Regions from separate parts of the Peribacillus sp. NPDC097198 genome, predicted to be linked through region 1. Evidence: riboswitches for the same ligand, from Rfam matches in the RefSeq annotation. Region 1 holds a riboswitch; the other holds the start of a gene.

What was found. A riboswitch is a leader RNA that binds a small molecule or an ion and turns the genes downstream of it on or off. The one in region 1 is predicted to bind FMN.
Region 2: it holds a riboswitch for FMN, as region 1 does, so the genes downstream of both, ACIQXQ_RS08560 (ECF transporter S component) here and ribE (riboflavin synthase) in region 1, are expected to answer to the same signal.

Annotation. Positions count from the first base shown of each region.
Region 1 is NZ_JBIWDO010000008.1:6,916-22,753, reverse strand. It holds gene bluB (5,6-dimethylbenzimidazole synthase) at 1-13, shown strand, start outside; gene ACIQXQ_RS14975 (NAD(P)H-hydrate dehydratase) at 51-1,484, shown strand; gene ACIQXQ_RS14970 (aminotransferase family protein) at 1,879-3,204, shown strand; gene ACIQXQ_RS14965 (molybdopterin oxidoreductase family protein) at 3,386-5,428, opposite strand; gene putP (sodium/proline symporter PutP) at 5,604-7,076, shown strand; gene ACIQXQ_RS14955 (ATP-binding protein) at 7,231-8,505, shown strand; gene ACIQXQ_RS14950 (DEAD/DEAH box helicase) at 8,557-9,693, shown strand; gene megL (methionine gamma-lyase) at 9,958-11,133, shown strand; gene ACIQXQ_RS14940 (tryptophan-rich sensory protein) at 11,160-11,888, opposite strand; gene ACIQXQ_RS14935 (GNAT family N-acetyltransferase) at 12,113-12,703, opposite strand; FMN riboswitch at 12,991-13,121, shown strand; gene ribE (riboflavin synthase) at 13,270-13,908, shown strand; partial or broken gene ribB (3,4-dihydroxy-2-butanone-4-phosphate synthase) at 13,927-14,529, shown strand; gene ribH (6,7-dimethyl-8-ribityllumazine synthase) at 14,595-15,065, shown strand; gene ACIQXQ_RS14915 (methyl-accepting chemotaxis protein) at 15,124-15,838, opposite strand, start outside.
Region 2 is NZ_JBIWDO010000004.1:158,443-174,280, forward strand. It holds gene ACIQXQ_RS08535 (response regulator) at 1-162, shown strand, start outside; gene ACIQXQ_RS08540 (ATP-binding protein) at 159-1,952, shown strand; gene sigX (RNA polymerase sigma factor SigX) at 2,127-2,708, shown strand; gene ACIQXQ_RS08550 (hypothetical protein) at 2,674-3,888, shown strand; gene serA (phosphoglycerate dehydrogenase) at 3,979-5,553, opposite strand; FMN riboswitch at 5,893-6,025, shown strand; gene ACIQXQ_RS08560 (ECF transporter S component) at 6,196-6,768, shown strand; gene ACIQXQ_RS08565 (ferredoxin) at 6,902-7,150, opposite strand; gene ACIQXQ_RS08570 (YpbB family protein) at 7,437-8,504, shown strand; gene ACIQXQ_RS08575 (RecQ family ATP-dependent DNA helicase) at 8,501-10,009, shown strand; gene ACIQXQ_RS08580 (CPBP family intramembrane glutamic endopeptidase) at 9,999-10,628, shown strand; gene ACIQXQ_RS08585 (LysM peptidoglycan-binding domain-containing protein) at 10,606-11,346, shown strand; gene ACIQXQ_RS08590 (DUF2663 family protein) at 11,495-11,953, shown strand; gene ACIQXQ_RS08595 (metallophosphoesterase) at 12,057-12,863, shown strand; gene ACIQXQ_RS08600 (MerR family transcriptional regulator) at 12,961-13,854, shown strand; gene ACIQXQ_RS08605 (genetic competence negative regulator) at 13,940-14,515, shown strand; gene ACIQXQ_RS08610 (Glu/Leu/Phe/Val family dehydrogenase) at 14,781-15,838, shown strand, end outside.

The DNA of each region.
Region 1 (15,838 bases):
GGGCCAAAACTAGACCTTGTAAGGATCTTGTAGAAAGCTGGTGTTTCGTTTTGTATATCTATCGAGGCGAGGAAATAAAAAGAATCGATCGAACTGCAGCGGATCATGGACTTGAAACGTTTACGCTGATGGAAAATGCGGGACGGGCTTTATTTGAAGCCATTGTCAAAAATGTGAGCAAATCGCAGCGAATCTTGATTCTTGCGGGAAAAGGGAACAATGGCGGAGATGGAGTGGTTCTCGCCCGTTATTTAAAGCAACATGGTTTCATATGTGAGCTCGCTATCCCACTAGGGGAACCTGTTTCTGAGACTGCAGAGCGCCACTACCGCTATTATCTCCACTGCGGATTTGAGGTATCGGAAATCAGTGAGGATTATGATGTGTTGATAGATGCGCTGCTTGGGGTCGGAGCGAGGTTGCCACTCCGTAATGATATCGAACAGCTGATTGATTGGATGAATGAGCAAGAGGCCGTTCGGATGGCAATCGATATTCCGACAGGCGTTTTGGCGGATACCGGTGAAGTGGAAAAGGCTATAAAGGCTGACCGAACATTCACGCTCCACGGGTACAAACCATCGGCGTTTCTCGAAGGAAGTGTCGAGTATTATGGTCAGACCGAAGTGCTCGATATTGGCTTGCCACAGACATCCAATTGGCAAGTATGGACCAAAGGGGATATTGCCGCAAGCTTCCCGAAGCGAAATAGTGCCTCGCATAAGGGGACATTCGGGACGGGACTGTTGATAGCGGGTACGGATGAAATGCCGGGAAGTGCCATGCTGGCGAGCCTTGCCGCGATGCGGAGTGGAATCGGGAAACTGACTGTGGCGACAACAAGGTTCGCTTCAGCAATTATCGCGAGCCGGGTGCCGGAATGTACATTTTTACATGATGGACTGGAAAAGGTAGCGGCTGGAGCGATGCCTAAAGGGATAAGGGGAGTGGCAATCGGCCCAGGATTGGATAATGAGGAAAAAATCGAACGGGCGTTACATGAAGTAATGAAAAGGGACCTGCCGATCATTATCGATGCAGGAGCCCTTAAGAAACGCGACTATCCCATGCGTGAAGCGATGACGATCGTCACGCCCCATCCTGGTGAGTTCAGTAAAATGACGGGTCTTCCGACGAAGGAAATCCAGAAAGACCGCCTGCGCCTCGCATCTGAATATGCGATCTCGAATAAGGTGACCGTTGTACTCAAAGGAAGAAATACGGTGATGGCGTTTCCCGATGGCGATGTATGGGTGAATTCGACCGGCAATGATGGACTTGCCAAAGGCGGGACAGGTGATACCTTGACTGGGATGATCCTTGCATTTATCTCATTCTATGAAGATAAGAAAGCGGCCGTGGCCAATGCTGTATACTGTCACGGGGTAAGCGCGGAGCAATGGAGTGAAACGAGGGCGAAGAGCAGTCTGCTCGCAAGTGATGTGAGTGAAAACTTGGCCTATGTGTTGAAGGAATTCGAATAGGCACTCGCTGATGGACGACATGAAGTGAGTGCTCGATAACAATAAAATAAAAAGAAAGTACCATGAAAAGGTAGGGAATCAAAAACTAGCTGTCATCTTAGCAGCTAGTTTTTTTTGCTCGTATCCCCGCCTTTTAGTGGGTCCCGGTATGCAGGTCTTCATGGCATGTAGCGATATCCTGGCTAAAGATTTTCGAAGTTTATGGGATAAAAAAAATACAAGAATAATACAATGTTAAATGAAATATTTCAGAAAATTAACTAGATAGAGAGGTTGACTTATCTCCTGATTATTTCCTGAATGGTTATGTTAGAACACAGTACCTCGGCATGCATCTTGTTAGCAGAATACATATCTCTGTATTAAAAATATCAGTAGAGAAGGGTGTTTCTACATGGTGAAAGAAAAGACGGATATTCAGCAATTGATTGATTGGGATAAAAAGCATTTTATCCATCCGACAACAGCGATCGAACAACAGCAGCAAGATGGACCGAGTTTCATTTTTACCGAGGGTAAGGGGATTTACCTAACGGACATCATGGGCAGGACGGTTATCGATGGGATGTCTTCCCTTTGGAATGTGAATATCGGGCATGGGCAGGACGAAATTGCCAAAGTGGCGAAGGAACAGATGGAGAAATTGGCGTTCACCTCTAATTTTGCCACCTTCAGTAATGAACCAGCCATTCGGTTGGCTGCCAAAATCGCTTCCATCGCACCCGGAAATTTGAATGCCGTGTTCTTTACGTCCGGAGGGTCGGAATCGAGTGATACGGCGATCAAGCTTGCGCGTCACTATTGGATCTTAAAAGGCCAGCCTAACCGGCAAAAAATCATTTCCCGTTCGAAGTCCTATCACGGGGTGGCGATGGGAGCGACTAGTGCCACGGGATTGAAGCCTTTCCGCGACTTCACGAATTCCCTTGCGCCGGATTTCTATTATGTGGATGGTTCCTCCATTGAGGAATTGCGCAAGACCATTGTACAGGAAGGACCGGAAACTATCGCTGCTTTCATAACGGAACCGATACAAGGGGCTGGTGGCGTGAATATGCCTCCTGAAGGCTACTTCAAGGAAGTCAGGGAGATTTGTGATGAGTACGGCATTTTGTTGGTGACGGACGAAGTCATTACCGGTTTTGGCAGAACGGGTGCGTATTTCGGAATCGAGCACTTCGGGGTCATACCAGACATGATGTGCTTTGCCAAAGGCGTGACTAGTGGATATGCCCAATTGGGCGGTGTTGTCCTGAATGATAGGATGTATCAGGATTTCATAGCCCTTTCTAAAGGGACGCTTTTACATGGCTACACGTACAGTGGCCACCCGATGGCTTGTGCCGTTGCGTTGAAAAATATCGAAATCATTGAACGGGAAAACTTAATTGAAAACTCGAAACAACGTGGAGTGGAATTGCTTGCAGGCTTTAAAATGCTTCAAGCTAAACACCCCATAATCGGGGATGTAAGGGCACTTGGACTTATTGGTGGCATATCGATCGTCAAAGACAAACAAACGGGGGAAAAATTCGAAACCCCTTTGGCTCCACGGATCGTTTCGGAGGCCGCTAAAAATGGTTTAATCTGCCGATCTGTTACATTCGATCAAGATACGCTCGTGTTTGCACCACCTTTGATCATCACTAAAGCAGAGGTAGGGAAGTTGATCGAAATCTTGGACGATACATTTGCGGCTATCGAAAAAGAAGTTGTATAAGACGTGAAGAGGATGGCATTCGAATCAACCAGGGTGGTTCGGATGCCACGAAAAAGGCTGCTTCCCCAGAGGGAACAGCCTTTTTTTGTGGAGCGAATGAATCCAGAATTTGAGTCAATATATTACAAGAATCGAGGATATTTCCCGGGAAACGAGTGAATGCGAGAAATAAAATCATCATTTACACTGCTTTTTCCACATCAACACGGCCGGAAAAGAAGACGGCACCATTTCCCATATCGGAGAGCCGGTCTGGCGTGAGGGCATTGATATGCTGATTTCTGCCAGGTGTATTTGGCCATATGCCTTGGCTGACTAGGACACCGGCCAGGACATTTTCTCCTATGACGGCTTTTAATACACATTCGCCTCGTGCATTCCAGATACGGACCATATCGCCGTCTGTTATCCCTCGTTTTACTGCGTCTTCCGTATTCATATGCAGTTTTGGTTCTTTTTCCATCGATATATGTTTCTCATTATTGGAAAAAGTCGAATTCAGGAAATTATGGTTCGGCGCCGGTATGAATAAGAACGGCAGATCGCTGTCTTTCGCGATGGGTGTATAGGTAGGCAATGGTTCGTACCCATGCTGTTTCATCCGTTCGGAATAGAGTTCGATTTTGCCGCTCGGTGTCGGCAGTTTCCCTGGGAAGAGTGGTCGCATCTCGGCTTTTACAAACTGATGTTCAGAAAGAGCTTCATAGTTGATGTTTCCTAAATAAGGATTCTCGGGGAAGTCGAGTGCTTGACGGATCATGTCTTCCTCAGAGTCTTGAAAAGCTTGGTCCTCGAATCCCATGTTAGCAGCCAACAGCTTGAACAATTCCACATTTGATTTGGACTCTCCATATTTCTCCATGACTGGCTTTTGAATTTGTATGTAATTATGCCAGTAGGAAGTATAAAAATCCTCCGTTTCATAGGATGAAGAGGCGGGAAGGACCAGGTCGGCATACTGCGCCGTTTCAGTTAAGAATAAATCATGGACGACCGTGAATAGGTCTTCTTGCATAAGTCCTTCCTTAACCTTGTTTGCATTGGGAGCGACAAGGGCAGGATTGGAGCTGTATACAAATAAGGAACGAATCGGGTTCTCCTTATCTAAAAGGGCTTCTCCGATTTGATTCATGTTGACGATGCGAGTAGTCTTGTTTCGCAAAAGCTCAGGGCGTTGTAAGGCATCTTTGTTAAATGCCAAATAACCGGAGTTCCCTTTCATCGCCCCACCGCCTTTAACACCCCACTGTCCGGTAAGGGCGGGAAGGCAGGCGATGGTCCTTACAGCCATTCCGCCGTTATCGTGATGCTGCAGGCCATTACCGATTCGAACGAATGATGGTTTGGTCTGTCCATACATCCGGGCTAATGTATAAAGGTCTTCGATTGGAACGCCCGTGATCGTGGAGACGGTCGCCGGGTCATATTGGCGGACATGCTCACGCAATTCGTCAGAACCGACCGTATAGGCGTCTAGGAAAGGCTGATCGACCATATTTTCGGCATATAAAATATGCATGATGCCAAGGGCAAGTGCACTATCCGTACCAGGCAGGATGGGGATGAACCAATCAGCCCACTTCCCGGTCTGGTTTTTATGGACGTCGATCACCACAACCTTGGCGCCATTTTTCCGGGCCTGCTGGGCAATTGTCACTTGGTGCATATTGGTACTCACGGCATTAATCCCCCACATGATGAAAAGCTTTGTGTCGATCGTTTCCTCCGGATCGATTCCGAACGAACCGCCCATGGTATAACTGTAGCCGACCGAACCGGCAGAGTTACAAATGGAACGCTCCAGCCTACTTGCCCCAAGTTTGTGGAAGAAGCGACGATCCATGCCTTCAGCACTGAGGTTTCCCATGTTTCCATAAAAACTGTAGGGGAGGATGCATTCCGGTCCATGCTGGTCTATCAAGGCCTTCCATTTTGACGTGATCATCCCGATCGCTTCGTCCCAACTAATGGGGGCGAATTGCCCTTTTCCTTTTGGACCGATTCGCATAAGCGGTTGCGAAAGACGATGCGGATCATATAGACGGGCTGTCATATTCCGGACCTTGTTGCAGATATTTCCTTTTGTGACCGGGTGTTTGGGATCCCCCTGGACTTTCACGATTTTTCCGTCTTTTTTGTGAAGGAGTAAACCGCATTGATCGGGGCAATCAAGTGAGCAAACCGATGGGAAGATTCCATCCTGTTGTTTGAAATAGGGTTGCATGACTTTGTCCTCCTTGTTTTTTGGAACGCTTTTTTGAATAGTCTATTAATTGTATATTTTAATATATTGGGTATTAGAAAGAACTACTTAACTTATGTTTTTTTTTCTGATAAGCTTATTTTAATAAAATGAGCCTTCTCTATCGAAAGGTTCGTAAGTAATGGAGGAAGAATTTTTGGAATATGGAGCAATCGTTTCAATTGTCATATACATGGCAGGTATGCTGTTAATCGGGTACCTTGCTTATCGAAGGACCGCTAACCTGACGGATTACATGCTCGGAGGAAGAAACTTGGGTCCGGCTGTAACCGCTTTAAGTGCCGGTGCTTCCGACATGAGCGGATGGTTGCTGATGGGCCTTCCTGGAGCCATGTACTTGAATGGCTTAAGTGCCGGGTGGATCGTCATCGGTCTGTCAGTAGGCGCTTATCTAAACTGGTTATTCGTGGCGCCAAGGCTTCGTACATATACGGAGATCGCGAATAATTCTATTACTATACCAGACTATTTGGGGAATCGGTTTAAAGATAGCTCCCGAATTTTAAAAGTGGTATCGGCTTTAGTCATTTTAATCTTTTTTACTTTCTACACCTCTTCCGGTATGGTAGCAGGCGGGGAGCTTTTCCGGACGGCCTTTAACCTGGATTACCGATATGGAATCTGGCTGACGGCAAGTGTCGTCATTCTTTACACGTTATTCGGTGGCTTCCTTGCCGTGAGTTGGACGGATTTTGTTCAAGGAACCATCATGTTCATTGCCTTAATTCTAGTACCTGTCGTCACCATTGTAAATATAGGAGGCTGGACTCCAACATTTACGGAAATAAAATCAATTGATCCGACCCTTTTGCATGCGTTTGAAGGAATGTCGACGATTGGGATCATTTCGTTGCTGGCATGGGGACTTGGTTATTTTGGCCAACCGCATATCATCGTCCGATTCATGGCGATATCTTCCGTGAAAGAATTGAAAAGTGCCCGTCGCATCGGTATGGGCTGGATGGTGTTCGCCATTGTAGGTGCCATGTTCACAGGATTGGTCGGGATTTCTTACTTTAGCAAGGCGAATGCGCCTTTGGGGGAAGCGAATGCAGAATCAGTATTCATCCTCCTTTCTAAAGAGTTGTTCCCGTCTCTAATTACGGGATTCTTGCTGGCGGCGATTCTATCCGCAGTCATGAGCACGATCGCTTCTCAATTATTGGTGTCGGCAAGTGCGTTGACGGATGACTTCTATAAACAGTTCGTTCGTCCAAATGCTTCAGATAAGGAATTAGTGCTGGTTGGACGGTTGGGCGTATTGGCGATATCCGTGATTGCCCTTGTTTTGGCGTTCAACCCGAGCGGGACCATTTTAAAATTGGTCGGGTATGCTTGGGCAGGTTTCGGCTCGGCATTCGGACCGGTCATTTTACTGAGCCTATTCTGGAGAAGAATGACAAAATGGGGAGCACTGGCTGGAATGGTCATCGGTACGGTAACCGTGATCGTATGGGAATCCATCGACAAGTTCGCGGAAGTCTACGAAATCATACCTGGCTTTATCGCAGGTACGCTTGCCGTCGTGATTTTCAGTCTGTTATCGGCGAAACCTTCTAAAGAAATAGACGAAGATTTTGATCAGGCTGTTAAAAACCTGACTAAATAGAATGCGCTGTTCAATTGAATGGATGGCACTCTCTTTTCAATCATTAGCAAAAACATGGTACAATAGCTGTAAAGTCCTTATGTGTAGTGCATGAGGACTTTTTTTTGAGTGAGTTGGGAATAATAAGCCAAAAAATAAATATAAAGGATACGCGATGAACCATTCACATAAAATTGCAGGTAAAGTAGCTATTATATATATGATCATTGGGGCCTTATGGATTTTTGTTACCGATTACATCTCGATGTCCCGCGCAAAAGAGAATGTTCACACCTATGCGATGTTCCAGCATTCGAAGGGGTGGATCTATATATTCATAACCGGGATCATTCTCTATGTCATCATCCGGTATTGGACAGGGAAAATGTTGCGGTCCCAACAGGAATTCAACTTGAAGGATGAGCAGTATCAATCCTTGTTTAAGCACAATCCAGATAGTGTTCTACAATTGGATCTTGAAGGCAGGATCATGTCGGTTAATCCAAAAGCCGAAAAGTTCCTCGGGGTCCGAGGTGAGGCATTAAAAGCAAAACAAGCGGGATACTTCATCGATTTGATCGAAAATGAAAAAGCATCTGATTATTTTATCAAGTCTTTGGAGGGAGAAGCTGTACACTTCGAAACGAATATCCAGAGGATGGATGACGAAAAGCGAATCATGCGTGTCACCTTTTTGCCCATCATTGTCCACAAGGAGTTACTTGGAATCTATGCCATCGTCCGGGACATTACCAAGGTCCGGCGTGAAGAGGAATTGATGGTCATGTCTGAAAAGCTCTCCGTCATCGGGCATCTCTCGGCAGCCGTGGCACATGAAATAAGAAATCCGTTGACATCATTAAAAGGGTTCGTGCAATTAATGGATATGACCAAGGAAGTCGACCCGTTGCATACTGACATCATGTTAAAGGAAATTGAACGCATCAATATCATTTCGAGCGAGTTGCTCGTCCTTGGCAAGAAACAGGATGTCACCTTCCGTAAGCTGGACCTTGGGGATTGCCTGCATCAAGTGTATACACTCATGAAAGCTGAATCGAACCTGAACAATATTGAGATGGCCATTGAAGTGAAAGGGGCAGACCCCGTTTTAGTCATGGCCGATTCGATCGAGCTTAAACAGCTATTCATCAATCTCATCAAGAATGGCATCGAGGCTGTTGGTGAGAATGGAAAAATTGACATATCCCTGCAAATCATCGATGATCATGCTATAGTCATGGTCAGTGATAATGGGATCGGGATGGAGCCGGAGCGGTTGGAGCGAATTGGTGAACCGTTTTATTCGATAAAAGAAAAGGGAACGGGAATCGGGCTTACCATCTGTCAGAAAATTGTCCATCGATTGAATGGTGAGATGCGATTTGAAAGTGAGAAACATAAAGGGACGACGGTGACAATTCGGATTCCGTTGGCTACTACCCTATAACAAATGGTACTATAAAGGATATGAAAAGTTTTTTTATTAAAGGAGAACGATATGAGCGAATTACCTGTATTACTGAATGATAGAAAGCCATTTATCCAGGAAGTCTGGAAAAAGTCAGGCTTTGCACAACTTACGCCGGTACAAACGAAAACGATTCCTGTCATTGCACAAGGAAAAGACGTCATGGCCGAATCTCCAACGGGGACGGGAAAGACACTTGCTTATTTACTGCCATTGCTTGAAAAAATAGATCCTGAAAAAAAATCCCCCCAAGCTTTAATCTTGGCTTCATCACGGGAATTGGTGATGCAGATCAATGAAGAGATTCGGATTTGGTCGGAAGGTAGCGGTATTTCTGGAGCAGCCTTCATTGGTGGTGCCAATGTGAAGCGTCAGTTGGACAAACTGAAGAAGCATCCACAAGTGATTGCGGGAACACCAGGCCGTGTCTATGAATTGATTGCCCAAAAGAAGTTGAAGATGCATGAAGTGAAAACGATCGTACTCGATGAAGGAGATCAATTGATCATTCCCGAGCATATGCAAACAATCAACAATATTATCAAAACGACGCTTAAGGACCGCCAAATCATGGTGTTCTCGGCGACCCTTCCCGAAGAAACGGAAAAAGTGGCCCGAGGATTCATGAATGAACCAGAATTGATCAAGGTTGATAAAAGTGAAAAAATGGATTCGAAGGTCGATCATCTTTATTTTGTAGTCGAAAGACGCGAAAAGTCCAAAATCTTGGAGAAAATCACAAGATTGAAAGATGTGAAGGCATTGGCCTTTTTGAACGATATTGCCGAGCTTAGCGTGTTACATGAGAAGCTTAAGTTTAAAGGCATCGAAATGGGCGTACTTCACGGGGAGTCGAATAAAGTCGATCGTGAAAAAGCGTTGCGTAAGCTTCGTTCTGGAAAGTCACCGATGTTGATTGCAACCGATGTGGCGGCCCGTGGACTTGATATTAAAGGACTGACAGCCGTCGTTCATATTGATATGGCTGAAAACATTGACCAATATATTCATCGGTCTGGTAGAACGGGACGTGCCGGAGCGGATGGCACGGTCATCTCGATCGTGACGGAAAGAGAAGAGCGTGAGTTGAAGAAAATGGCTCGCGAACTTGAAATCCCCTTAACGAAAGTCACTTTCTATGGTGGGAATATCGTAGAAGAAGAATAGGCATGAAGAATGGAGATGGCCATGAAGGCTGTCTCTTTTTTTATGTTCTGTAGCGTAATCCGGCTATCCTCATTTGACGTTCCTATTTGATAGATTGCAAGCTTTTTAAAGGAAAACTGGCCGCTTCACAAGCTTTGTGGATGATTAACAAGGGCAACAGGACTGATCCTGTACGAATGCCCAGGCGACTTACATTGAAAACGCTTCCAAAATATGTTTTTTTAACATATGATAGATATAGCTATTTGGATAGGGGGAGTTAGAATGGGAGAGAAATATAAGCATATTGAAACAGCTGTGATTCATGAAGGATATGATTCGAAGGAGCATTTAGGAAGCTTGACCACACCTTTGTTTCAAACCTCGACATTTACGTTCGATACGGCCGAACAAGGGGAAAACCGGTTTGCTGGTTTAGAAGATGGATATATTTACTCGAGGCTGGGAAATCCGACGGTTCGGGTGCTGGAAGAGAAGATTGCGGCCTTGGAAGGCGGGGAAGCGGGACTTGCGTTCAGTTCAGGGATGGCTGCCGTGTCTGCGGTCCTTTTTGCTTTGACCAAAGCCGATGACCATATCGTTTGTTCAAAAGGGTTGTATGGATGTACTTTCGGCCTTCTTCAACTGATGGAGGAAAAATACCGGATCACCCACGATTTTTGCGATATGGAAACGGAGGACCAGCTAAGGAGCATGATCCGTCCGAATACGACCTGCATCTATGTTGAGACGCCGATTAATCCGACGATGAAAATGATCGATTTAGCATTGGTCATGAAAGTCGCCAAGGAGAATAATGTGCCTGTTGTGGTCGATAATACGTTTTCCACTCCATATTTACAGAAGCCACTGGAATTTGGATGTGATGTCGTCCTTCATAGTGCTACGAAGTATCTTTGTGGACATGGGGACGTTGTGGCGGGTCTGATTGTCGGAAAGAAGGAGTTTATCAATCAGGTGGCCATGACAACACAGAAGGATATCGGAGGGATTATTTCGCCATTTGATGCATGGTTGCTGTTGCGGGGATTGAAGACGTTGCCAGTCAGGATGGATCGTCACGCTTCTAATGCAACGGAGATCTTTCGCATGCTGAAACAGCATCAACGGGTTAAGGCCGTCTATTATCCAGGCGACGCAGAATCAGGGGATTATCGGATCATGGAAAAACAGATGAAATCCGGTGGAGGCATGATTTCCTTTGAACTGGAGGGGACAAAACAGGATGCCCAACGATTCCTCAATAACTTGAAGCTTATAAAAATCGCGGTCAGCCTAGGAGACGCTGAATCCTTGATCCAGCATCCCGCTACGATGACACACTCGTCCATCCCAAAAGAATCAAGAACGCAGATGGGCATCACCGACCAACTCATACGGCTCTCCGTCGGCCTAGAATCCTGGCATGACATCTGGTCTGACCTTGAACAGGCGTTTTAGGGGTCTGACCCCTTTTATTTCCTGAATTATTTCCTGAGGTTCCTGATCAGGACGGTTATGGATAGGATGAGGATGAGGGCGGCCAGGATATAGGATGTGGTGGTGATTGTCGGATGGGGCGTGCTGTTCCTTACGCCGATTCCGATGATGGCCCAGACGAAGACGAGTGGGTAGCACCAGTCCTTGTTTTTAATGGCAAAGATGAATGCCAGAGCCGTGGCTACGAGTAAGAGGGCGATCGTCCATGCTACATCGGAAAACCCGAAACCATTCCAGCCGATATAGGTCAGATAGTAGGAAATGTTAGCAATGGTCGCGACGCTCACCCATCCTAGATAGACGGAAAAGGGCATCAAGTCGAGAAAGGCATGCCTCACTTTTATAATGTTTGTGTAAATGACAATCAAGGTCAATAAAAGTGTAATGATGATGATGACGGATAACAGGAAGTATTCGTAATGCCAAGCTAATAGCCAGGCTCCGTTAAATACACAGCTTAAGGCGAACCATGGGAAAGAGACCATATATGCGGGACTTGTTTTGTGTTTCCCCATAAACTGTCTGGCTACCCAGATGGCAAGAAGAAAATAAATCAATCCCCATATCGAGAATACATAGCCGGCTGGGGTAAAAAGAACGTCCAGTTTCCCGGAAACTTCCCCTGAGGTTTGGCCGTTGAAGGGAAGGTAATTAGCCAGGAAATTCATCGTGATGACGAATAGATAGGCAACAAGGTTGATAAGAACAATTAGCATGTGTCTTCCTCCTTTGAATGAAATTGGGACATATTATCTTATTCCTTTTAAATTGGAGAGATAACCTTTTTTAGCACATCGGAAGGAAGGATTCTTACTTGGTGGATAAAAGATGGTATTCAATTGTCTGTAAAGGGATAAAGGTACAACACGTCTAAAAAATAAGGACCTTGCTACTTTTATTGCAGCAAGGTCCTTTAAAGGTGTTTAATTAATTAGTGAAATTAGGATTTAGCGTTAACAACCGTTTCATCCTTTTTTTCGGGGGTTACATATTCTTCTTTTAATATGGAATAATAGGCGCTGTCTAATAATGTACCCTTCGTCATGTGGCTTTTACGGTGAATCCCTTCACACTTCATGCCTAAGCGATCCAATACTTTCCCGGATGCGGCATTTATCACATCACATTCAGCAAATACTCGCTCCAAATCCAAAACATTGAAGGCTAATTCCAGTATTGATTTTCCCGCTTCGGTCATATAGCCTTTACCCCAGAAATTCCGGTTTAAAGTATAACCCAGTTCTCCACATTTGTTCGATTCATGCACTCTGAATTCGATAGCCCCAATCATTTTGTTGTCTTCCTTTAACACGAGTGCATATTTGCCGATAGGCTCTTCCAAGAAATAGTTCGCTATGAAGTTCTTAGTCTGGTCCAAATCTTTATGTTTGTCGTAAAGGTAACGTGTCGTTTCTTCATCAGATGTATATTCATACATATCTTCAGCATCATCAAGCGAAACCGGACGTAAGATGATACGCTCACTTTCGATATGATTGTGCTGAACCATTAAAAGGTTTGTCTTTCCCATTTGAATTCCCCATTTATTCTTGATTTTCCAATTATTATAGCATAATTCAGTACGTTTAATAAGAAAATAATGGAATAAAATTCTAGCATCTCTCTTGGATCGTGTATACGAGATTCGTATGATGGCAGGGATCTATTGATATGTAAGCACCACGGCTATAGTCGCTTACATAGGATGGATTCCTCCCTTTTCTTATAGGATTTGCTTGCAACTATCGATTCATTTTAGGATAGATGTTTTACATCCGTACTTTAGAGTGTTAAAATAATAGAAGATTCAAAAAATAGTTAGTCCTTCGGGGTCGGGTGAAAATCCCAACCGGCGGTGATGAAGCAATTCTAAGCCCGCGAGCCTGATAAAGGCAGGATTTGGTGAGAATCCAAAGCCGACAGTACAGTCTGGATGGGAGAAGGACGTGTGAAATCCAAGTGTATACGTACGCCTATTTTTTCAGAATATGAAATGATGGGTTTATTAGGTATACCATTTTTTTCACTCATTTCTCCTGCTAACTCCTTAGGCCATCCTAAGGGGTTTTTTATATGTGTATAAAAGGGGGAGAAACTATGTTTACCGGAATCATTGAGGAGATCGGCACGGTTCATTCCATGAAAAAGGGAAGAAGCAGCATGGAACTGGCCATTTCCTCTAAGAAAGTACTGGAAGATGTCCATCTTGGAGACAGCATTTCCGTTAACGGGGTCTGTTTGACGGTGACTTCCTTCACACAGACTTTATTTACGGTCGATGTGATGCCTGAAACGGTGAAAGCTTCATCGATCCGGATATTGAAACCAGGTTCAGAAGTGAATCTTGAACGTGCGATGAGTGCTAATGGACGTTTCGGCGGCCATTTCGTTTCAGGTCATATTGATGGAACGGGCACCATCATGAAAAAAGAACGAAAAGAAAATGCCGTCTATTATGTGATCCAACTGGAAGAAGGGCTCAGTACATACTGTATGCCAAAAGGATCTGTTGCCATCGATGGGACAAGCTTGACGATATTCGGCATCGAGGGAAATTTGCTGACTGTATCACTCATTCCCTTGACCCATCAGGATACCATTTTGGGCAGGAAGGCGGCAGGCCATATCGTAAACATTGAAAACGACATGTTAGGGAAATATATCATACATCAAATGAAAAACAGCGAATCAAAACCAGGACTGGATTTAGCATTCTTGTCTAAGCATGGATTCTAATAAATGGAGGTGTACAGGATGTTCCATACCATTGAAGAAGCGATTGAAGATTTGAAAGCTGGGAAAGTAATCATCATTTCCGATGATGAAGACCGCGAAAATGAAGGGGATTTCGTGGTGCTTGCAGAAAAGGCGACACCCGAAGCCATTAACTTTATGGCGACGCATGGCCGTGGGTTGATTTGTACGACGATTACCCAACAGTTGGCGAAAAAGCTGAACTTGCATCCGATGGTCAATGATAACACCGATCATCATGGGACGGCCTTCACCGTAAGTATCGATCATAAAAGCACGTCTACCGGAATCAGTGCGTTCGAGCGGTCCATTACCATCCTTGAGCTTTTGAAGGAAGATTCGGTTGCCGAGGACTTTCAACGCCCGGGGCACACTTTTCCGTTGATAGCCAAGGCAGGGGGCGTGTTAAGCCGCACGGGACATACGGAAGCCTCCGTCGACTTGGCCAAGTTATGTGGGGCTGCTCCAGCAGGTGTCATTTGTGAAATCATGAATGAAGATGGAAGCATGGCACGTGTATCCGACTTGGAACTAATTGCGGATAAATTCAACCTGAAATTCATTACGATTGCGGACTTGGTACAATACCGTAAGCAAAAGGAATCATCGCAAGAACAGGTATACATTCAAAATGCATGATGTTTTTAAAAAATGAGGAGGAAATAGACATGGGGAAAATTATCGAAGCACAATTAATCGGATCGGGACTGAAAGTGGGAATCGTGGTTGGAAGGTTCAATGAGTTCATTACAAGCAAGCTATTGGGCGGAGCATTGGATGGTCTGAAACGCCACGGTGTTGACGAGGATGACGTGGACATCGCTTGGGTGCCAGGAGCATTTGAATTGCCGCTCATTGCCAAGAAACTTGTGAACACGGGGAAATACGACGCAGTGATTGGATTAGGGACGGTCATCAGAGGTTCTACTTCGCATTATGATTATGTCTGCAATGAAGCAGCGAAAGGAATGGCCTCCGTTGCTTTGGATACCGGCGTTCCAGTCATCTTCGGATTATTGACGACGGAAAATATCGAGCAGGCCATCGAACGGGCCGGCACGAAATCGGGAAATAAAGGATATGAAGCAGCGGTCAGTGCCATAGAAATGGCGAACCTTGGAAAACTGATTGAACAATAAATTAGATAGAAAGCCGCGGAAGGGCAACCATCCGCGGCTTTCTTCTTGAACAAACAAATTACTTCTCGCTGACTGTCAGCTTTTCCAGCCTTCTTAAAAGGTCTTCAAAACTGGAGAAGTTACTTTCCATTTGGGTAATGAGGGTATTCTGATCCACCACGCTCGCGGCGACTTCCTCCAGGGAAGCGGCATTTTCCTGTACGATGCTGGCAATATTGGTCACTTCATTCGTTGCCGTACTCGAGTTTTGCGTCAAAGCTTGAAGCATGGTTTGAAGTTTGATCGATTGTTCCATGACTTGGAGCGTGTTTCCTTCCATCTCTTTGAAAACGTGTTCGACATCTTCGGAGTTTTTCTTTATCATGCCTGCAACATCCAAGCTCTGATTCACGCCATCTGTCACCTCATTAGACTTGATGGAGATATGATGTAAGATTTGCTGGATTTGATTGGTCGCCTGTCGGCTGTTTACAGCAAGCTTCCTGATCTCATCCGCAACCACGGCAAAGCTCTTCCCATGTTCCCCCGCTCGTGCCGCCTCGATGGAGGCATTCAAGGAAATTAAGTTCGTTTGGTCCGAGATGTCTTCGATTGTTGCCAGAATCGTTTGGATCTGCTTATTTTGTTGATTCAATTCTTCCATTAAGAAGGCGGTCTGTTTAGCCTTTTCCCCCACGGATATAATATCTTGGGCAAGGATGATCATCGCCTGACGTCCATCTTTGGTGCTTGATTCATTTTCTACCGTATGGACTTTCATTTTATCGGATGCA
Region 2 (15,838 bases), on a different contig from region 1:
CTAAAAGAAGTGTGGCATTATGAATTCTTTGGAGACCTTCGAACTGTGGACACGCATGTCAAACGCTTGCGTGAAAAGTTAAACCGTATATCCGAAAATGCTGCCAAAATGATTGTCACTGTTTGGGGCGTGGGTTACAAGTTCGAAGTTATTAACGACTGATGCTATGGGGCAGTGTTGTTGGTAAGCTTTGGGCAACGATTCTTTTGCTGGTATCCTTTGTTCTGATCGTTTTGACTGTACTTCTGGTTGAATTCTTTGATAATTTTCAGATAGAGAATGTCGAAAATGATTTAACCAAAATGGCACAGCAAATCATTACGGTCACGAATGAACATGGGGGCACTGGAGACGAAGTTCTCCAAATAGCTTCTGAATTGATAGGTGATGAAACGAAAGTGATCATCTTGAATGACAATAAAATGGTCTTTTCATCTGTTGATGAGAATGGGTTTAAGATAACGCCTGAATTCATTAAAGATGATCCCGAATTATTAAAGGTATTTACAGAGAGAAAAACTGTAAAAAAAGAGATGATGCTTTCGACTGAGGGGACAGATGAAGATACATTGTCAGCAATTGTAGTGGGGGTTCCTCTTGAATTAAATGGTCAGCAGGATGAGGTTTTCTTGATTCAGTCATTGGAATCGATGGAAGAAACAACGAAATCCACAACGCAGTTCATCCTCTTAGCTGCAGGGATCGCTATAATATTGACAACGATTTTCGCTTTCTTTTTATCTACGAGAATCAATGCTCCACTAGTAAAAATGAGGGAAGCTGCCTTGGCCATAGCTCGTGGTAAATTTGATACCAAGGTTCCCATCCTCACCCAGGATGAAATAGGTGAGTTGGCCATTGCATTTAATCAGATGAGAAAACAGCTGAAATTCAACATGAATGCCCTCAGTCAAGAAAAGGAACACCTTGCAAGCATTCTCAGCAGTATGGCAGACGGGGTTATTACCTTTAATAAAGATGGTACTATCCTTGAGACGAATCCTCCAGCTGACCGGTTCTTGCAAGCATGGTACTTTGAAAAAGGATACAATCGGGAAGACAATATGAATGTACCATCAGTACTCATGAATCTATTTGACGAATCAGAGTCCTATGATAAGGAACAAGTTGGAGAAATTACTTTACAGGGTAGAAATTGGGGACTGATTGTCAGTCCTTTATATTCAACTGCAGATAATATCCGCGGTGCTGTCGCCATCATCCGTGATATGAGTGATGAACGTCGCATGGATAAACTAAGGACGGACTTCATTGCCAATGTGTCCCATGAGTTAAGGACCCCGATATCGATGCTACAAGGGTATAGTGAAGCCATTGTAGATGATATAGCAGGCAGTGAAGCTGAAAAAATGGAAATGGCTCAGATCATTTATGATGAATCGTTGAGGATGGGACGTTTAGTTAATGATTTATTGGATCTAGCCAGATTGGAATCAGGGAAAATGAACCTTACTTATGACCTGGTTTCCGTCTCCCCCTATTTAAAGAGGATTACAAGTAAGTTCTATGGACTGGCTAGAGATAAAGGGATCACGATTACGACGCATCTTCAAGACGATGGGATCAACTGGAATTTTGACCCTGATAGAATTGAGCAGGTATTGACGAATTTAATTGATAATGCAATCCGTCATACTCCTGCAGGCGGAAAAATCGATGTCATTCAAAAAATGAGTGATCGCAGAGGCTTGATTATAGATGTGAAGGACTCTGGTTCAGGTATTCCGGAAGAAGACTTACCATTCGTATTCGAGAGATTTTATAAAGCGGATAAAGCACGTACCCGTGGACGGTCTGGTACGGGCCTAGGTCTGGCCATTGTTAAAAATATCATTGATGCACATGATGGATATATTTCGGTGAACAGTTTACCAGAAAAGGGAACAACATTCAGCTTTATTCTACCTCGAATATTGGAAAATACTGAATAAATGTCAGATTGCTTGGCAAATAATCTTGATACATGAGAAACAGAGTGGGCAAAGGCAATTGGATTCTCCTAATTGCCTTTGCCCATATTTTATTTGCGGGCAGTATATGGAGTGAATTGGGTAATTAGTATAAAATAAGTATGTAACTTTCATATGAAAATATCGACTATAATTATGAACGGATGTGGAGAAATAATGGATTCCATTTTCCACGATCTTTATGAAAAATATCACCAGGAAATTTATCAATTCATTTATTATATGACCAAAGACCGTGAAACGGCAGAGGACCTGGTTCAAGAAGTTTATATCAGGATAATGAAGGCCTATAATCGTTTTGAAGGCAATAGTAGTGAAAAAACCTGGATGTATTCCATTGCGAGAAATGTGACCATTGATTATTTTCGGAAACAAAAAGGATGGAAGAATAAAATCATTCCCACTATTGATTGGGATGGTCAGATGATTAAAGATAATCAGCCGATTCCCGAAGAAGTGGCCATTATGAATGATAATGTCAGAGAGATATATCGTTGCTTGAATCGATGTACTGTTAATCAAAAAGCAGTCATTATTTTACGGTACATACAAGGCATGTCCATTTCAGAAACCGCGGATGTACTGAATTGGAGTGAAAGTAAGGTAAAAACAACACAACACCGCGCTTTAAAAGCGATTAAAAAAATGATGGATGATTCATCAGAAGAGGGGAGGAATTCCTTTGAAGAAATCCCGTTGGAAAGAAAGAGAAATTGAGGACTTGCTTCGCCAACTTCCGGAGGTAAAAGATAAACGCTCGAAGAAAGAAGTGTTTTCGAGGATAGAAGGTAAGCAAAGAAGAAACCGTAAAAAACTTTGGATTCCTCGTATTGTGGGCATTGCCTCCTTATTCTTAATGATGATCATTGGATCTTCACTGATGATTGGAAAAGATGAATCTCAAGAGCAGGAGGTTAATAGCCACGGCAATGGAAAATTGGCCATTTCAGAAAGTAAGATCATTTTGGATAAGCAAGAAAAGCATGATATTGAATCAAATGAAAAGCAGGATGTAAAGGAAGATATTGAGGGCGAACCAATAGAAAAAAATGAATTGAAAAGTAAATCTCAACAAGTGGAAAAAGAAAAAACACCCATTCGTGCGATTTACTCAGAAGATTTGCAGGGGAAGTCGACAATAACTCTAGGCGTGCCTGATCACCAACAGAATTTTATCGTACCTCTATCTTTTGTAGTCGATACTATCGAAGAAACGGAAGCCTTGGATCAGGTGGTAAAAAAGATGTCGACCATTAATGAGAAAAAATATGGCCTGTCCGATTATTTCCCTCTAGATATTAAGGTATCCCATGTTCCCACCAACAACACAGCAAATATCGAATTACGGGCAGGCAGTAATCTGCTGGATGAGGATATCGTGTTTCTTAGAACCATGGAAGAAACCTTATCCTATCTAAATATTGATAAAGTGACATTTACAACGGACGGAAAATCTGGTGCCAGTTTTGCTCATGCCGGAACAGTAATAGAAGAAGAAATTCCCCAGCACAAGAATCGCACATTCTTTCTTTATCACACGGATAAATCATCTTCAAGTTTCCTTGTGCCTAGCAATATCGATTATCAGAACATGGAAGAGGCCCTACAAGCGGCAAAGGAGGAACCTGGCATAGAAGGGATTTCTTCTGCTCTACCGGAGAGTTTGAAGTGGGAGAACCTAACATATGATGGGGGTTTAGTAACTGTAGAACTGGCACAAGAAGGCCGCTTGAAGAATGATTCAGAGTCGCTTCAAGGTTTGGAAGTCATTCTATTTACAGCTAAAGACTTTGGCTATGCAAAGGTGAAGTTTGTAAACTCCCCTGTAGAAATGGTAGGTTCTCTGAATTTATCGGAAGAGATTACAGTACCCGTTGCTCCTAACTTAGTTAATTAAAGGTCAAGTGCATGCTTGCGATGTGAGAGGCAGATGAGGGTCGTTCAACAAAAAAAGGATGCCCGCTAGTGGGGCATCCTTAAGTGGAAATTATAAAGCTATTCGGGCCATGAAAGTAATTTCTTGTGTTTCCTCTAAGAATTGCTTCATATTATCTTCTAATGGTTTATCGAAACTCAATACCATGATAGCTTCCCCGCCAGCTTCTTTACGACCAACTTGCATAGTCGCGATATTTACGGCATGATCACCAAGAATTTTACCGACGTTACCGATTACTCCAGGTTTATCAGTGTGTTGGATATAAAGTAAATTAGCTTCTGGATGGAAATCAATTTTGAAACCATTCAGATTGACAATCCGGGAACCATAGTTCTCGATATGAGTACCACTAATGGTTAATTCGCGAGTGTCGCCTTTTACTTTTAGACTGATCAGGTTAGAATAACCTAGAGAGTCAGTAGAAACCTTTTCGCCAATGGTAATGCCACGCTCTTTAGCAACCAATAGCGCATTCACTTCATTAACTGAAGCATCTACTCTTGATTTGAAGAAGCCTGCTATTAGGCTTTTTGTTAGAATAGCGGTGTCGAAGTCCAATGACTCACCTGCATAAGTTACGGAAATCTCCTGAATGCCTTCTTTCATGCATTGTGAGGCAATGGAGCCCATTTGTTGGACTAGTTGATAGAATGGCTGAACCTTTTCAAACACCTCTTTAGAAATGGCTGGAAGGTTAATTGAACTTGATACAGGATTACCTTCAAAATAGGTTAATACTTCTTGGGCGACTTGAACGGCAACATTCAATTGGGCTTCTTTAGTGGAAGCTCCTAAATGAGGAGTAGCGATGACGTTATCAAGTTCAAGTAATTTATGGCCAAGCGGTGGTTCTTCAACAAAAACGTCCAATGCGGCTCCAGCTACATGTCCCTCGACAATCATTTCATATAAATCATCTTCATCAAGGATTCCGCCACGTGCACAGTTTAATACGTACACGCCTTTTTTACAGGTTAGTAACTTTTCTTTATTGATTAACCCTCTAGTTTCGTCCGTTAGAGGTGTATGTACAGTGATTATATCTGCTTTAGGGAGCAATTCATCTAAAGTCAGGGAAGTTACGGACATTTTTTTTGCACGATCAGCTGTTAAGAATGGGTCATAAACTATGACTTCCATGCCGAAAACTTTTGCGCGTTTGGCAATCTCTCCACCAATTCGTCCGAAACCAACAATACCTAAAGTTTTTCCGCGAAGTTCCGTTCCTGTATAAGAAGATCGTTTCCATTCTCCATTTTTCAGGGAAGCATAAGCTTGCGGAATATGGCGCATCAAAGAAGCCATCATGGCAAATGTATGTTCAGCTGTTGAAATTGTATTTCCGTCAGGAGCATTCACAACAACGATTCCTCGTTTTGTTGCAGCAGGAATGTCAATGTTATCAACGCCGACACCTGCGCGAGCAATGATCTTTAGTTTTGGCATGCGGTTCATTAAATCTTCTGTAACTTTTGTTGCACTTCTAACCAGTATTGCATCGATCTGATCAAGTTCGTTTGCTGCTTCTTCTACAGTCTTCTGAATAAGAAGAATATTGGATGCCTCTGAAAGCGGTCCGAGTCCTTCTGGTTTGATGGCATCTGCTACTAAAATCTGATACACGTGTAAACACCTTCCTAGGTAAAATTCTCTTAAATTTCAGTTAATTTTACAATTGAAATAGGAAAACTGTCAATTTGGCATACCTATATGTAAGCGCTTTAATTAAATTTACTTTGAAATTCACTCGTCCAAAACCGCAAGGGCAAAGGGTTTGAGTCGTAATTTTCTAAAAATAAAAATTATTTTAGACCGAGTAAAACGTCGTGATTATAAATACATATTTTGTTTAAAATGAATAAAAGTGTAATATTTGATTGTCGTAAATTCATAGTTGCGATGAAAATACTATTCAAAAAAAGAAAAATCATTTATAATGAAAATTGTAAATTAATTTTATAGGTCTATCTTCGGGGCGGGGTGTAACTCCCCACCGGCGGTGATGAAGAAAAATTCTTCTAAGCCCGCGAGCCTTAGGGCAGGATTTGGTGAGATTCCAAAGCCGACAGTATAGTCTGGATGGGAGAAGATGGAGGTTCCTGAATGCGTTCAAACAGTCAAGTGCTGAACGTTTGTTTGATGAAACCTTTAATTTATCCCTTTAATTCTGTCGGAATTAAGGGGTTTTTTATTGAACATCAACATTCATGAAGGATCCCTAACCTCTTTTTCAAGGTAGATCAAGAAAAAGAAGGAGAGAGAACTATGAAATCGAACAAAGTTAAAAAGATGGTCACACTTGCAATGCTAGGAAGTCTTTCCTACCTACTAATGCTTTTGAATTTTCCATTTCCGGGATTTCCGCCTTTTCTGAACATTGATTTTAGTGACATCCCAGCACTGATGGCGGCATTGATTTTCGGACCGCTTGCAGGAGTTTTAGTTGAATTCCTGAAAAACTTATTGGATATGGTCATGACTGGAAGCGATACGGGTGTACCGGTTGGACATATCTCTAACTTTATAGCGGGGGTATTATTCATACTGCCAACATATTATGTATATAAAAAAATAAGTTCGAAAAAAGGAATGACATTTGCCTTGCTAGCCGGGACAGTTTCCATGGCGCTAATTATGAGTGTCTTGAACTATTATGTCTTTTTACCGGCATATACTTTCTTTATGGGATGGGATGCCATGACCGCACCAGAGTCAAGACAATTCGTAACTGCGGCAATACTCCCTTTTAACATCATTAAAGGGGTGCTCATCACTTCCGTTTTCATGCTATTATTTGTTAAACTCCAAACATGGATCAATAAAACAAGTGTTATATAAACATGCTTAATATATAAAAAGAGGCAGAAACCACCAGATTATAACTGGGTTGTTTCTGCCTCTTTAATGTATGGGGAGAGTTTTAAAAAATACATAAAAAAAGCCATTCTCAAAATGAAAATGGCTTTTATTCTTATTCGAATTTTAAAGCGTCGCCCTCGAATGATTCGTCTGCGACTTTGATAGAGTCTGTGGGGCATCCTTCAAATGCATCCATCATGTCATCTATAAGAACATCGGGGATTTCAACGATTCCTTCGTTATCATCTAGCGTAACAAAAGCAATTCCTTCATCATCATAATCATAGATATCTGGTGCTGCAGCTCCACAAGCTCCACAAGCGATACATGTTTCTTTATCAACAATAGTAAATTTAGCCATGAATAAAACCCCTCCTAAGTTGATTTACAACTCAAAACCTTTTTATTATAGATTAACATCTCTTCCTTATTGTAAGACCGAATGCCGAACTTATCAATAGAAAATGTAACGATAATACGGCAGTATATGAAAAGTCAACACAAATTATTGGGAAAATTTCTTTATAACGAGTACGTATTTAGTTGTTTATTCACAAATATCGTTGCATATATGACATAAAAAAAGGCGGTATTTGCAGATTTTTGTTACAATATAATTGGATAAATGGAACAAGGATGTGAGTTTCATGAACAATTATCTTCAAGCAATCATTTTATATGCGATACAAAAGTTCCAAGGTGAGCGTTCCATCTACGCAATTTATCATATGCTTCAGGGTAAAAAATCGTCCCAGACTATTCAGGATGCGCATTTATTTGGTCTGACGAATATATTTGGGACTATGCCTCGTTTTACCCGGGAGGAGTTATCTCAAAACATAAAATTGTTTCTTGAACTGAAACTAATCGAACCAACGGAAAAAAATGATGTGTATTTGATTAGTGAACAAGGAGGAGGGGCGTTGGCCTCTTATTTCAAAAAGTGGCCTCTTCCTTTATCACTAAATGGGTGGAAATACCAAAACATCACCCCGGATTTTTGGAGAAGACTCAATCTTCTTATCCAAACTATATCCCATATTGTCCACAATGAAAGGCCTTTTTATCCGATACAACAGAATCAACGAGTACAGGAATTCGTAAAGGGTTTTTTATATGCCAACCAACAAAATCGAGAGTTACTTGCTCAGCATCTTTTTGATGAATTGGTCACCCTCTTAGAGATGCAAAGTGAGTTGAACCGTGACATTTTTGTTTTGAAAATTACGGGAGTCAATCGAATCGGACTTACGTTTGAGCAGATTGGAAAAAGGAAAGAAATTGATGAGTGGTTTGTGCACTACGTTTTTCTCGATTCATTGCATCAAATGCTCGCAGAGATATCAACAGTACGCGATTACCCTCTGTTGGCTTCTCTAATCCATGATTGGAAAAATGGTGGGCATCCTCATCTAACACAATCGACACATACGACTCTGCAATATATTCAGGCAGGGAAAACGCTACAGGAAATTGCAGAGATTCGTCGTTTAAAAGGAAATACGATTGAGGATCATCTCGTAGAAATCGTGCTATCGGACAAAAGTTTTTCGATAAATGACTATGTTCCAATAGAGGATGAAGACAAAATCATTACGGTCATTAAACGGTTGAATACGAGAAAACTCAAGGTAATCAAGGAAGCTGTCGATAATGAGCAAATTAGTTTTTTTCAAATAAGGCTTGTACTTGCGAAAATAGGTGATAGAGGATGAACTTGAATACAGTCCTGAAAGATAAATTTGGATTTGACAATTTTCGTCCTGGACAGCATGAGGTAATCGAATCCTTGCTAGAAGGGACCCACACATTGGCAATGCTTCCCACAGGGTCTGGTAAATCATTATGTTATCAACTCCCTGCTTACCTTATCAATAAGACGGCTATAATTGTTTCGCCGTTATTATCCCTGATGCAGGATCAAGCGGATCAGCTTAAGATGAGAGGGGAAAAAAGTGTTCTGACCCTCAATTCTTTTTTGACCGCGTATCAAAAAAAACAGGCATTTGAACGATTGCAAACGTATCGGTTTATTTTTCTGTCTCCCGAAATGCTTGGGCTAGAAAGTGTAATCCAGTCTTTAAGGAAAATTGACATAGGCTTATTTGTCATTGACGAGGCGCATTGCATTTCTCAATGGGGATATGATTTCAGGCCGGATTACTTGAACTTGGGAGAAGTGAGGCGTAAGTTAAATAACCCATTAACGCTTGCCTTGACGGCAACAGCAACAAAAGAAGTACGGGAAGATATTATCAGGAAATTGAATATATCCCAACATAAGGAAATCGTTTCATCCGTTGATCGGGAAAATATCGCGATACTTGTGGAAAATATATATAGCTACGAAGAAAAGCTTGCCCGTGTCCTCTCGCTTGTCAGGGAATTCCCAGGTAGTGGAATTATTTATTTTTCTTCGAAAAAAGTGGCTGAAGCGGTCTCGGGTTTTTTACAGGAAAATGGAGTCGGTAGTGTCAATTATTATCATGGTGGTATGGAACAGGAGCAAAGAATGCTCATTCAGCAGCAATTCATCTTGGGCCAGTTAAAAATCATTTGTGCAACGAGTGCGTTTGGAATGGGAGTCAATAAAGCTGATGTTAGATTTGTCATCCATTTTCATATCCCATCCACAATGGAATCATACCTTCAAGAAATAGGGAGGGCAGGCCGTGACCAAAAACAAAGTGTAGCCATTTTACTATATAGCGAAGGGGATGAAGGACTTCCGTTGCATTTGATGGAACAACAGCTACCAACTGACCATCAAATTGAGGCCGTTTGTTCGTATTTAAATGAAGCGAAAAGAAGTATGGCTGATTTAAGTCTTTCTGAAAAAGAGCATCTTCTTCAGAGCTTTTCCTTGAATGATATTCAATTCCGTTTTTTTACACAATTTCTGACGGATGATGACTCACTATTGCATAGAACAAGGATGAAAGACTATTGTCATACAAGAAAGATGCAAAATCAGGCAAAGCTGAACGTTTTTTTGAATTGGATTCATACTAAAATATGTAGGCGTTTGGGCATTTTGCATTATTTTGAAGAAGAGCAGCGAAAAGGGAATGACGTATGTTGCGATCGTTGTGGAATAGATGCAAAAAATATCTTGGATGTATGGCCGGCAGTAAAGGAACAGCAGGGTAATTCATATTCTACATGGAAACAGGAATTAGCTTTTATCTTATTGGATAAGGATAATGGGCATGAAAAATAAGCAGGCGCAATTAATTAAACAGCTGACAGACAAACAGTTACTATATAATTTGTTCCTGACCCAAATTATTCTCTTAACGATTGGCTTTTTTTTAGGTATTATCTTATTTGAAGATTTTTCTACCTTTCGTTCTTTATTTGACATTAAAGATATGGATATTTTGTTGATAGGTGTCCCTGCTGGAATCTTAGTGGTCATTTTTGATGTGGTCATGATGAAAGTGACCCCTGTTTCCTATCAGGATGATGGTGGAGTCAATGAACGCATTTTCAGTAGCCTACCATATCCCATGATCTTTATCGTCTCTTTGTTAGTAGCGGTTAGCGAGGAATTATTATTTCGTGGTGTTATGCAGACACATATAGGCTTATTGTGGACGAGCATTATCTTTGCGGCGGTTCATTATCGTTACTTATTTAATTGGTTTTTATTTTTGAATGTGACGCTTTTAAGCTTTCTCATCGGATTTTTGTTTGAATGGACCCAAAATATTTTAGTGACGATCACAGCCCATTTTTTAATAGATTTTATCCTCGGTATATTAATAAGACATAAGTATGTAAAGCTGGCAGTATGTGAAGAGGGTGGTGACTTAGATGAGTCGTGTAAAAGAGAATGAAAACGATCAAGCTGGAGAACTTCGTACGCGATCCGATCGTCATAAGGTGAAGTCATCTTTACCAAAAAGAAGTGAGGTTCATCAGAGTAAAAAGAAAAAAAGCAAAGTGAAGATAAAGTTCCCAATGATTAAATTATTATCGCTATTTTTCATTTTGCTTCCTATAGGATTTTATAGTCTTTATACATACCTTCAGGATAGGCCTGAAAAGGATACCAAAAGTAGTGAAGTGGTGAATTTTAGTGATGACGAAGAAACTATAGAAGAGGCTGTGCCGACAACGGCAACGGCCGGGGATATTAAGGAAAAAGAAGAAAAAGATACTGCTAAGCTTAAAGAAAAAAAGCAAGAGGAAGATAAGGCTGCAGAAGAAAGAGCAAAGAAAAAAGCCAAACAAGAAGCGGAAGCAAAGGCTAAAGCAGAGGCGGAAGTAAAAGCCAAACAAGAAGCGGAAGCAAAGGCTAAAGCAGAAGCGGAAGCGAAAGCCAAACAAGAAGCAGATAATAAAGTAGCTTCTGGGGATGCCGCAGCTACCAAATCGGAGGCTGACGGATATAAAGTTGTTTACCATACGGTTCAGGCAGAAGAGACATTGTTCAGGATTGCGATGAACTACTACAAATCGCAGGAAGGCATTGCGCTAATTCAGAAATGGAACGGGCTGAATGGCAATGAGATTTCGAAGGGACAAGTCTTGAAGATACCACTGAAAAAGTAAAAGCAAAAGCACTCTGTCTCTTAAGATCGACAGGGTGCTTTTTTTCCTAAGGTTGGGTTATTTATAGTAAAGGTCCGCCCCCATTATCATTTTTTCCAAGACAACCTCATATCATGATTTGAAGGATTAGGAAAGAGGGGGAAGATAAATGGAACCGGCAATCATTTTATTGGATGATAAAACCGATCAGGCGGCAAAACAAATGTTACAGAATGTTGTGGTCCGCAAAAAAAAATTCGAGACGCTCAAAAAGAAGCATCTTCATAGTTTATGGGCAACAATGATTATCGCTGCTCTTTTCTTGATATATCTTTATTTATATATAGTTGTTCCTTATTCCTATTCGTTCTTTAAGATGTTCAGTGTCTTTGTTGACCATTTTAGCCATTTTTTATTTTTGGCTGCGACGACCGGAATCTATGGTTATATGATGATGATCAAAAAGAAAATGGATAAAGCAGAAAAGGAATTTCAATTGCTTCGATGTGAAATTATCAACAAAAGCAAACAGTTGTGGGAAAAAGAGGATGAATGGAAAAATCGGCACAAGGTATTTGACATGATGAAGAAGAACTATGATATTAACTTATTTCATGAAAATAAATAAACTCCTAGTTAGGAATATTGAATAGCGGGTATTATGGTTTTATGAGTAAGTTTCGGAAGGATTTCGGTAATTGAAAAGAAAGAAGGTTTAATGAAAGATGTTTTTGGTTTATGTGTTTTTGGGTTTGGTACTGCTTATATGTGTGATGGTTTTTTACATGTGGCGTACAGCTAAACAAGATAGGCTACTTATCCAGGATTTATATTTCAGCAACTTTCCGGAAGGATTTGGGGAAATTCGGATTTTTTTTATTTCCGATCTACATCGGAGAATCATATCGGATCGTTTAATCGAAGATGTCGTTGGTAAAGCGGATTTAGTCATTATTGGAGGGGATATTAGGGAAAGTGGAGTCCCTTTAGAGCGGGTAGAAAAAAATATCTTGAAACTGAAAGAGATTGGTCCTATATATTTTGTATGGGGGAATAATGATTACGAAGGGGACTTTCATGAATTGGATGCCTCACTTCTGAATCTCGGGGTCAAGATATTGGATAACACTTCCGTTTCTTTTGAGTCGGAGTCAGGAGAAAAGGTTGCTCTCTTAGGCATAGATGATATTTCAGTTGAAAGAGACAGACTCGACCTTGCTCTTTCGGACTGCGGGGATGAGCATTTTCGGATTTTGATCAGTCACAATCCACTTGTTAAAGAACAACTAAAGTCAGAAAATCGTATCAGTCTCGTTCTTTCGGGGCATACCCATGGTGGGCAGATACGCATATTTGGATTTGGCCCATATCGTTTGGGAGGCATAAGGAACGAAACGGAATGCATGTACATAACTAGTAATGGATATGGGACAAGTACTGTGCCATTAAGGCTTGAGGCAAAGCCGGAAACCCATCTGTTCACATTGAAAAAAGGGAAATCTACAGAATATGGAGAGGTTTTGGAGAAAATCTATTAGGCCGTTAACTCAATGAGCATATTTGAATTTTACAGAGTGGAATTAATCCACTATAATTTCATCAATGATGTTCTGTTATTGGAGGCCTTGTAAACTTATGCAAGAAGGTAAATATAATATTAAGGCAGTTTCTAAACTGCTAGGTATCCAGCCAGGTACTTTACGGGCGTGGGAAAGACGTTATCACTTTATTGAACCTATCAGGAATGATTCAGGTCACAGATTGTATACGGAAAAGCATCTGCAAATCCTAAAGTGGTTAATCAATAAAACAGACCAAGGGTTCACGATTAGTCAAGCCGTTTCGTTGCTTGAAGGATCTGAAAGGATAGCGGAAGATGTCCACGAAACCAAGCAAAATAATGAACAAACGCTCAAATTAGCGAATGAACTCCTTGATGCACTGTTAAGCTTCAATGAAAATAAGGCCCAGCTGATTATTAGTCAGGCATTCAGTATGTACAGTATCGAGCAAACGGTAGTTGAAGTACTTGGAGGTATCTTGGTTCAAATAGGCAATAAATGGGAAAATGGTGAAATTACTTCAGCCCATGAACATTTTGCTTCATCCATTATCAAAGCTAGAATCAGTTCGATTATGCATACTATCCCGACAAGTGGTTTATTGCCAAAAGCACTAACCGTTTGTGCGCCAGGGGAAAAGCATGAATTCGGTTTGCTGATTTTCACAATCTTCTTAAAAAGAAAAGGGTATGAAACGGTTTATTTAGGTGAATCGATAGCTGATGAAGACCTCTTTACTGTATTGAATATAATCAAACCATCTTACCTCTTTATGTCATGTTCGCTTTCTGAGAATCTCCCGGGAACTTTAAAGTTGATAGATGAGCTATGGCAGGAGTTCCCTGACCTGAAAATAGGTCTTGGGGGAGAAGCGCTGAATCATCTTTCTGACGATGACCGTAATAAATTCAAGCATGTATTCATTGGCGGTCTCCAATCGGATTGGAATAAGTGGTTGAAATTTTAATGTTTTCCTCATAAATAATGGATATGCACCTTGAGACCAAGTCTTCATATGATGTATGAAGATGGAAACCAGGGGGCATTTTTTTATGAAACTGGAACGATTAACGAACAATAAGATTAAGATTTTTTTGACCCTCGATGATTTAATTGATAGAGGCATCACAAAAGAAGACATCTTAGGGAATTCCTTGAAAGTGCACAAATTGTTTCAAGATATGGTGGAAGAAGCTTGTGAAGAGCTCAGTTTTAAAATGAGTGGTTCGATTGCCATTGAAATATTTTCCCTACCTGCTCAAGGGTTGATCATTATAGTAACGAAGGATGAAGAAGAATTATTTACTGAGGAAGAAGAATTTCTGGATTTGCAGGTTAAAGTTGATGAATCTTCCCATATTCTTTATGTTTTCCACGATTTTGAAGATGTAATTCAGTTGTGTCATCGTCTGACCCTCCAAGGGATGCTCAATAGTGCCCTTTATTTTTATGAAGGAAAATACTATTTATTGATTGAGGGTGTTAGGGATGCAACTTATGAAACGGTCATCTCCCTTGCAGCCGAATATGGCCATGCTTCGACGCTGACATTATCCCGCATAAATGAATACGGAACCCGCCTAATTGAAAAGGAAGCCATACATGTTTTAATCACGCATTTCATTTAGTAGAAAAGAGGAGACAGGGCAGACACTTCAAATATAGCCGAAAACGGTTTGCCTGGATAACCTCGTTCCTTTTCGGTTTAACCTCTAAGATTAGGGGAAGTATCAAGTATATAAACGTAAATGTTACCGTTTTCATTTTTTGAATATTTCTAACTTTTAAATTCCCATTTTTACTCTTTGCTTTAATATTGCGAAGGTGTATACTAGCACTGAAGAGCACTTATCACTAATAATAATGGATCTAGATTATATAGGGGGTACTATAATGGAATCGGCAAAAGGGAATAGCCATGTGAATGAGGAAGAAAAACATGACGTGCTAAAGTCTACCCAGACAGTAATACATAAAGCACTGGACAAACTGGGGTATCCTGAAGAAGTATTTGAGCTTTTAAAAGAGCCTTTACGATTATTGACGGTGAAAATGCCAATTCGTATGGATGATGGTTCCGTCAAAATTTTCACAGGATATAGGGCACAGCATAATGATTCTGTTGGTCCTACAAAAGGTGGCATTCGTTTTCATCCGAATGTGACGGAACGTGAAGTAAAAGCACTGTCCATTTGGATGAGCTTGAAATGTGGCATTGTTGATCTTCCTTATGGTGGTGGGAAGGGTGGAATTGTATGTGATCCACGTAATATGTCCTTCCGGGAATTGGAGAGACTTAGCCGGGGTTATGTCCGTGCAATCAGCCAAATCGTAGGACCCACAAAGGATATTCCTGCACCAGATGTATTTACTAATTCACAAATCATGGCGTGGATGATGGACGAATATAGCCGTATAGATGAATACAACTCGCCTGGTTTCATTACTGGTAAACCTCTTGTACTAGGTGGATCTCATGGACGTGAATCTGCAACAGCTAAAGGTGTGACCATCTGCATTAATGAAGCGGCTAAGAAACGCGGCATTGATATTAAAGGGGCACGAGTCGTCATACAAGGATTTGGGAATGCAGGTAGTTTCTTAGCGAAATTCATGCATGATGCCGGTGCTAAAGTGATCGGTATATCCGATGCCTATGGTGCACTTCATGACCCAGATGGTTTGGATATTGATTATTTACTTGACCGTCGAGACAGTTTCGGTACGGTTACAAAACTGTTCAAAACGACAATCACTAATCAAGAACTTCTAGAATTGGATTGCGATATTTTGGTTCCAGCCGCCATTGAAAACCAAATCACGGAAGAGAATGCTTCAAACATTAAAGCTTCCATCGTGGTTGAAGCGGCCAATGGACCGACTACTATAGAAGCTACGCAAATTCTAACGGATCGTGGAATCTTATTGGTTCCTGATGTCTTGGCTTCGGC